2 regions of the Kitasatospora sp. NPDC048286 genome follow, and region 1 is predicted to be linked to the other one. Evidence: riboswitches for the same ligand, from Rfam matches in the RefSeq annotation. Region 1 holds a riboswitch; the other holds the start of a gene.
The links. A riboswitch is a leader RNA that binds a small molecule or an ion and turns the genes downstream of it on or off. The one in region 1 is predicted to bind cobalamin.
Positions count from the first base shown of each region.

Region 1 (4,204 bases):
GCAGCTGCTGGGCGGCGAGCCAGCCGAGCCCCTGGTCGACGGCCCGGGCTGCGGCGTCGTCGCCGGGGACGAGGGCGAGGGCCATGACGGCCATCGCCGTGCTGTCCACGTCGGAGTCGCCGGTGGCGGGGATCAGGCTCGGCCAGGAGCCGTCCTGGTGCTGGAGGCCCTTCAGGTAGGCGATGGCGGGGGCGGCGCTGGCGGCGTCCCCCGCCCGGAGCTGGGCCATGATCCCGAGGGCCTGGGAGAACACCGACGTCGCGTAGCCGTAGTTGCCCGGGGCGTCGCAGCCGGTGCTCGGATCGGCCTTCGTGCACACCAGGGCGGCGAGGGCGGCGATCAGGTCGTGGCCGCCGAAGGCGCGCGGGTCGCGTCCGACCACCTCGGCGAGCAGCGCCTCCTTGCCGATCGAGCCGCCGCCGGCGTACTCGGTGCCGATGCCCGTCCAGGTGTTGACGGTGCGCTCGCTCGCGTCCTTGCCCTGCTGGTCCAGGAAGTCGACGATCCCGCGCAGCGCGGCGTCGTCGGTGCCGGTGGCGGCGAGGGCGTAGGCGCCGTCGATGGTGAGGCCGAAGTCGGCGAAGGCCGGGAAGCCCTCGTAGTAGTGGCCGTCGATCAGCCGGGCCGGATCGGTGAGGTAGGCGCTGCCCCTGGCGGCGTCGGGCTTCCGTCCGGCGGGCGGGGTCGGCGTCGTGCCGGCGCCGTCGGGGTTGTGCCGGACGCTGGTGAGGTCGGTGCCGGTCAGGGCCAGGATCGCCTGCTCGGTGGCGGCGGCGTCGGGGTCGGTGGTGGAGGCGTCGGGGCCGAAGCCGCCGTCCTTGTTCTGAAGGGCGGCGAGCCAGGCGGTAGCGGTGGCCCGGTGGGCGCCCTGGCCGGTGGCCTTGAACGCCTGGGCGGCGCTCGCGGTGCTGAGGGTGTCGCCGGGGGCGCCGGCGTACGGGAGGAGGGAGCCGTCGGGCTGCTGGCTCGCCGCGAGCTGGTCGGCGGCCTTCCGCGCGGCCGCTTCGTACCCGGGGGCCGTGCGCAGGGCGAGGACGGCCATGGCGGTGGTGAGCGGGTCGGATTCGCAGTGCTCACCGGCGACGATCATCGATCCGGCGATTCCGCCGTCGGCGCACTGGAGGGCGGTGAAGCGGGCCTGTGCCGCGGCGGGCGGCGTGACGCCGGCGCGCTGGAGGGCGATGACGCCGAGGGACTGGACCCAGGGCGAGGCCGCGCCGAGGAAGTCGCCGGCGGCGGTGCACCTGCCGTTCTCGCCGGCCGCGGTGCAGACGTGGTCGGTGAGCGCGGCGATCAGGTCCCGGCCGCCGAAGGAGCGGGGGTCGCCGCCGGTGCTCTCGGCCACGAGGGCCAGCAGCGCGGCGGCCCTGGTGTCGGGCTGGGCGGTCGGGCCGTCGGGGTACAGGAACGCGTCGGTGCGGGCGGTGAGGAAGGCGAGCACCTTGCGCAGGGCCGGGTCCTGGCTGCCGGAGGCGGCGAGTGCGACGGCGGTGAGGGCGGTCCGGGGGTAGTCCGGTCCGGGGGTGGCCCAGTTCTCCGTGTGGTCGCCGCCGACGAGCTGACCGGCCAGCCACGCGGCGGCGGCCGCCGGGTCGCCGGTGGCGGAGGGCCCGGTCGGGGTGGCGGTCGGGGTCGGGGTCGCCGAGGGCGAGGTGGAGGGCGAGGGGCCGCCGTTCTTGGCCCGCAGGGAGTCCGGGGTGAAGCTCGGCGCCCCGCTGGTGCCGCCGATGTCGGTGCCGCCGTACACCCAGGCCTCGACCTCGCCGGGCTTGGGCTGCTGCGTCCCGGCGCCGAACCGGCTGTAGGACCAGGCCTGTTGGCCGGGTTCGGCGATCCAGTACGACCAGTAGGCGGTGGCCTGCGGGGTGTTGACGCAGGGTTCCTCGGCGGGTGTCGGGTACTGGACGCCGCCGTTGAAGGTTCCGGTGCCGAGCCGGCAGATGAAGGCGGGCCCGTCGTGCTCGGTCCCGGCGGTGGTGAAGCCCGCGTTGTGCAGCAGGTTCATCCCGGTCGTGGGGTGGGCGTCGCAGCCCCGGACGACACCGCCGCCCCAGTGTGTGAAGTCCACGGCGACGATCGCGCCGGTCGTCGCCGTGCACTGCTCGACCGGGTCGGCGGCGGCGGTGCCCGGGTGCCCGAGCAGGACCGTGCCGCAGGCGGCGGCCGCGACGGTGCCTGCGACCACCAGGGACCCGAGGTCCCGGTTTCTGTGACGTGCGCGACTGCTGCTGACCCTCACGACGACTCCCCGGTCGGTCGACGCGGGAGACCACGGCGCAGCCTACGGCCGCCCGTGGACGTGAACACGGGGCCGTCAAGAGCTGCGTCGTAGTCCGCGACGACGCAAGTGCTGTGTGAACAGACCCCCGGTCCAGGCATTCCGGCTCACCCACCGGTGGTGGGTCTACGGTTGCGGGTCAGCGCCGGAGTTGGACCGGCTTCCCCTGAATGCCGAGGGCGAAAAACCGATTCATCAGACCACGGCGTCCGACGGCGAGTCAACGGGTCGTCAGGTAGGTCACACCACCTCGTCGGCCGGTCCGCCGTGCGGTAGCGTCCGCGGTGGCCGAGTGGGGGAACCCGGTGCGACTCCGGGGCTGACGCGCAGCGGTGTGGGGTGGCGGTCGAGCCGTCCCGAGCCCGAATGCCCGCCCGGCCGCGCACCACGGCGAATGCCGGCCCACGCGATCCGGGCGGCGACCGCTCCGGCAGTCGCGCGCTCCCGAACGGACGCCGGGCCTCCGGGGCAGGGTCGGCGCCCGCCACCCCAAGGAGCCTGACCCGTGCCCCTCCCCACCCCGAAGCGGACCACCCCGGCCCGTGCCGCCTCCGCGGCCACCGTCGCCCTGACGGCCGGAGCCCTGCTGCTGACCGCCGTCCCCGCCCACGCGACGGCCACCCCGACCCAGATAGCCACCTCCAAGAGCACCGGCGTCACCTACCTGAAGTCCCTCCAGGCCGCCGACGGCAGCTACGCCACCGGCGGGCTCTCCAACGAGTGGGCCTTCAGCGCGCTGGCGGCCGCCGGCACCGCCGCGGCGGACGTCACCCCCGGCGGTGACACCACCAAGAACGCCCGCCTGGTGTACCGCAACCAGCTCGCCGCCGCCGGCTGGCCCGGCGGCTCGCCGGTGGTCACCGACTACGAGCGCGGCATCCTCAACTCCTACGCGGCCGGCATCGACCCGGCCCGGGTCGGCCCCGGCCGCAACCTGATCGCCGACGCGGTCGCCTACTGGCAGAGTGCCGAGCCCGGCTACTACGGCCCGTCCGCCAACTTCAACGGCACCGTCTTCGGCCTGCTCGCCCTGGCCGGGGCGAAGACCCAGGCCGGCGCCCAGCGCGCCCCGCAGGCCCTGCTGAACGCCTCCGTCACCGCCGTGCGCGCCAACCAGCACAACGACGGCGGCTGGAACTACAGCAAGGCCGCGGGCGACCCGACCGCGCTCGCCCAGGGCAGCGACATCGACATGACCGGCGCGGCCATGGCCTCGCTGTGCGCCGGCGGCGTGCCCAACACCGATCCCGCGATCGTCGCCGCCAAGAACTTCCTCAAGGGCAAGCTCGCCTCGTCCGGGGCGTTCAACGCCATGTTCGGCGTGAACACCGACTCCAACGGCTGGGCCGTGTCCGGCCTCAACGCCTGCGGCATCAACCCCCAGGGCGCCGACTTCACCAGCGGCACCGGCAAGACCCCGGTCGACTTCCTCATCGCCCAGCAGTTCAAGCCCGGCGGCGGCTTCAAGTACCTGCCCACCGACACCACCCCGTCCCCCTACGCCTCCGTGGACGGGCTGCGCGCCGTCGCCGGGGCCGGGTTCACCGCCACGCCGCCGGCCCCGACCACCGCGGGCGAACCCACCTGGGCCGCCACCACCGGCTTCACCGCCGGCACCGCCGCCAGGCTCGCCCTGGTCGTCGACGACGGCACCGGCACGCCCAAGGTCTGCGCCGTCACCCTCACCCCGACCGGCACCACCGCGACCCTCGGTGACGTCCTCGACGCGGCAGGCAGCGCCACCCCGGGCGGCTGCGTCACCTCCGTCACGCCGTCCACCGGCGGCGGCACCGTCACCGCGCTCAACGGCACGGCCAACAGCGGCTCGTTCACCTGGCAGGTCAGCCTGGACGGCGGCGCCGTGACCGGCGCCACCCGGGCCACCACGGTCCACCTCGGCGACACCGTCTCGCTGCGCTACGGCAG
Region 1 is NZ_JBICZE010000008.1:80,558-84,761, reverse strand. It holds gene ACGF13_RS20505 (prenyltransferase/squalene oxidase repeat-containing protein) at 1-2,185, opposite strand, end outside; cobalamin riboswitch at 2,353-2,483, opposite strand; cobalamin riboswitch at 2,574-2,650, shown strand; gene ACGF13_RS20500 (hypothetical protein) at 2,847-4,204, shown strand, end outside.

Region 2 (4,204 bases), on a different contig from region 1:
GCAACGCCTTCGCCAACGCGCAGACGGCCGAGGACGCGGCCGAGCGGATCCTCGGCCTGCTCGACGCCGAGCGCCCCGCCTTCCGGCTGCTCACCTCCGACGCCGCCCGGGCCTTCGCCGGGGTGAAGCTCAAGGACCTCGACGGCTCGGCCGTGCAGACGCTGACCGCCGGCTGGGTCAACCCGTGATCACCCGGGCCGCGGAGCCCACGAGGTGGAGGTAGCGGCCCGGGTCCGGGGGTGGGCGCCACGGGTCGCCGTGCCCACCCCCGCCGCCATACTGCTCCGTCAGCCGGCCAGTTCCGCGCGCAGCGTCCGGGCGGCGCCGACCAGGCTCTCCAGCGAGGCCCGGGTCTCCGGCCAGCCGCGGGTCTTCAGCCCGCAGTCCGGGTTGACCCAGAGCCGCTCCGCCGGGATCGCCGCCAGGCCGGCGCGCAGCAGGGAGACCGCCTCCGCGGTGCTGGGGACGCGCGGCGAGTGGATGTCCCAGACGCCAAAGCCCACCTCGCGCGGGTAGCCCGCCTCGGCGAGTTCGCCGGCCACCTCCATGTGGGAGCGGGCGGCCTCCAGCGAGATGACGTCCGCGTCGAGGTCGTCGATCGCGGTCATGATCGCGCCGAACTCGGCGTAGCACATGTGGGTGTGGATCTGGGTGTCGGCCCGCACCCCGGAGGTGGCCAGCCGGAAGGCCTCGGTGGCCCAGTCCAGGTACGCCGGGCGGGCGGCGGCCCGCAGCGGGAGGGTCTCGCGCAGGGCCGGCTCGTCCACCTGCACCACGGCCGCGCCCGCCGCCTCCAGGTCACCGACCTCGTCGCGCAGGGCGAGAGCGACCTGGCGGGCGGTGTCGGCGAGCGGCTGGTCGTCGCGGACGAAGGACCAGGCGAGCATGGTGACCGGGCCGGTGAGCATGCCCTTGACCGGGCGGTCGGTCAGGCTCTGCGCGTAGCCGAACCAGTCGGTGGTCATCGGGTGCGGGCGGGAGATGTCCCCGGCCAGCACCGGCGGGCGTACGTACCGGGTGCCGTACGACTGGACCCAGCCGTGCCGGGTGGCGAGGTAGCCGGTGAGCTGCTCCGCGAAGTACTGGACCATGTCGTTGCGTTCGGGCTCGCCGTGCACCAGGACGTCCAGGCCGGCCTTCTCCTGGTAGGCGATGACCTCGCGGACCTCGGCCTCCATCCGCTCCCGGTAGGCGGTCGCGTCGATCCGACCCGCCGTCAGATCTGCGCGTGCGGTGCGTAGTTCGGTGGTCTGCGGGAAGGAGCCGATGGTGGTGGTCGGCAGCAGCGGCAGGCCGAGCCGGGCGCGCTGGGCCTCGGCCCGCCGCGGGTAGGGCTGGGCCCGGCGGGTGTCGTCGGCGGTGACGGCGGCGGCCCGGGCGCGCACCGCCGGGTCGTGGGTGATCGGGGAGTTGGCGCGGGAGGCGAGGTCGGCGCGGTTGGCGGCGAGCTCGGCGGTGATCGCGCCGGTGCCCTCGCGCAGGCCGCGGGCGAGCAGCGCCGCCTCGCCGGCCTTCTGCTTGGCGAAGGCCAGCCAGCGGGCGATCTGCGGGTCCAACTCCCGTTCGGCGGCGGCGTCGAGCGGGACGTGCAGCAGTGAGCAGGACGGTGCGACGTCGACGGTGCCGGCGAGCCCGAGCAGGGTCGCCAGGGTGGCCAGCGACTTCTCCAGGTCGTTGATCCAGATGTTGCGCCCGTCGATCACCCCGGCGACCAGCCGCTTGCCGGGCAGGCCGCCGACGGCGGCGAGGTCCTCCAGATTGGCGGCGGCCGGGCCGGTGAAGTCCAGCGCCAGGCCCTCCACCGGGGCCTTGGCCAGCACCGACAGCGCCTCACCGAGCCGGTCGAAGTAGCTCGCGACCAGCAGCTTGGGCCGCTCGGTGAGGGCGCCGAGCTCGCGGTAGGCCCGGGCGGCGGCGTTCAGCTCGGCCGGGGTCCGGTCCTGGACCAGCGCGGGCTCGTCCAGCTGGACCCACTCGGCCCCCGCGGCCCTGAGCGCCGCGAGCAGCTCCGCGTAGACCGGCAGCAGCCGGTCCAGCAGGGTGATCGGCTGGAAGTCCTCGGCCACCCCGGGGGCCGGCTTGGCCAGCAGCAGGTAGGTCACCGGGCCGACCAGCACCGGACGGGCGGTGTGGCCGAGCGCGAGGGCCTCCTCGAACTCGCCGACCGCCTTGGCCGGGTTCGAGGCGAACACCGTGTCCGGCCCCAACTCCGGTACCAGGTAGTGGTAGTTGGTGTCGAACCACTTGGTCATCTCCAGCGGCGCGACGTCCTGGTTGCCGCGCGCCATCGCGAAGTACCCGACCAGCGGGTCGGCGTCGACCGCCTCCCGGTGCCGCGGCGGGATCGCGCCGACCGCCACGCTGGCGTCCAGCACGTGGTCGTAGAACGAGAAGTCACCGGTCGGGACCTCCCCGACCCCCGCCTCGGCGAGCTGGGCCCAGTTGGTCCGGCGCAGGTCGGCCGCGGTCGACAGCAGCGCCTCGGCCGTGACCGCGCCCTTCCAGTAGCCCTCGATCGCCTTCTTCAGTTCACGGTTACGACCCTGCCGGGGGTAGCCGTACGCGGTGGCCACGGACGCCGCGGCTGCGGACTTCGCTGTCAAGGGACTCTCCTTCGCGAGCCTGAATCCTCAAGTGCACCGGTGGTGGCACGAGGACGCGAAGGGATGACGAACCGGACGGACACCCGCACCCGTGCACGGCTCCGCCTGGTATGGTCGCCGACCCGCCCACGAGGTCACCGGATGGCCGCACGCGAACGGTCGCGTACGGGCAGTGGCAGGTCTTCGGACTCGCGGGCACGCCCACCCGGCCGAAACCGGGACGGACACCTACTGGCCGTCGCTTCCCAGACCCGTCCCGGGTCCAGTGCGTATGACGGCGGTCGTTCCCACTCACCGCTGCGGGGCAGTCCCGGATTCCCACCGGGTTCCCTCTTGCGACACCCCGCCTGGCGGACGGGGCGAACCAGCTGCGTCGCCAGCTTAGGGGCAAAGCGTCGCCGTCGAGGCGGAAATCTCGAAAGCCGTCTGCATGGTGAGACGCCCCGGCCGCGGGCGGCTACTCGACCGACTCGTGCTCCGGCCCGTTGCGGTCGGCGCGCTGCTCGTCGCAGGCGCCCTCCGGGACCAGCTCCGGTACCGGGTGGGGCCTGCCGTCCGAGTCGACCGCCACGAAGACCAGCTCCGCCGTCGCCACCCGGGTCACCGGCCCGGCGAGGTTCCACCGCTCCGAGGTCACCTCCACCGACACGTCCATCGAGGTCCGCCCGACGCGGCCGACCCGGGCGCGGACGGTGAGGAGGTCTCCCGCCCGGACGGGCGCGAGGAACGACATCCCCCGGACCGAGACGGTGACCGCGGGAACACCGGCGTGCCGACCCGCGGCGGCGGCAGCCGCGTCGTCGATCAGCTTCATCATCACGCCGCCGTGCACCGAACCGTAGAGGTTGGTGTCGTGGTCGCTCATGATGTGGGCGAGGGTGACCGCCGAGTCGGCCGGGGTGCGGGAGAGGACAGCGGGACTGGTCACAGCGACGGCCCGCCCGTCATGGCGCCGTGGAAATCGTGGTCGGCGTTCCGCTGCACGGAACTCTCCTTCGTGAGGTCGCGCACCTCGGGCACGCCGAGGAGCGGGCAGCCGTCCGTATGCGGCCCACCCGCACCATCGGCCCGCCCTCGGGGTCGTGGTGGGCCGCGGGCCACCACGGCACGCGGGCAGCGGCGGGTCTTCGGACTCGTGGGCGCGCCCTCCCGGCCGAACCGGGACGGACACCCACCGGTCGTCGCTCCCCGGACCCGTTGCCGGGCCCGGCGCACAGGACGGCGGTCGTTGCCGCTCGCCGCTGCGGGCGGTCCCGGACTCCCGCCGGGTTCCCTCGTGACGACACCCCGCCCGGCGGGCGGGGCGAACCAGCTGCCCCGCCAGCTTACGTCCATCCGCGCAGCTCACAGCCACCGCCCACCGCTTCGGTCGGCCACGTACGGCCCCCGGGCCCGTACGCCGGGGCGGACGGCAGAATGTCCCCCATGCGGCACATCTTCGTCATCGGCATCGGTGCGGGCGACCCGGACCACCTCACCCTGCAAGCGGTCAAGGCGATCGGTCGTACCGACGTCTTCTTCATCCTCGACAAGAGCGAGGAACGGCAGGACCTGATCGCGCTGCGCCGCCGGATGCTGGCCGAGCACGGACGGCCCGGGCA
Region 2 is NZ_JBICZE010000007.1:405,662-409,865, forward strand. It holds gene ACGF13_RS19880 (SDR family oxidoreductase) at 1-188, shown strand, start outside; gene metE (5-methyltetrahydropteroyltriglutamate--homocysteine S-methyltransferase) at 288-2,603, opposite strand; cobalamin riboswitch at 2,760-2,987, opposite strand; gene ACGF13_RS19890 (acyl-CoA thioesterase) at 3,061-3,531, opposite strand; gene cobF (precorrin-6A synthase (deacetylating)) at 4,029-4,204, shown strand, end outside.
Region 2: linked by a shared signal. The riboswitch ahead of metE (5-methyltetrahydropteroyltriglutamate--homocysteine S-methyltransferase) and the one ahead of ACGF13_RS20505 (prenyltransferase/squalene oxidase repeat-containing protein) in region 1 are both predicted to bind cobalamin.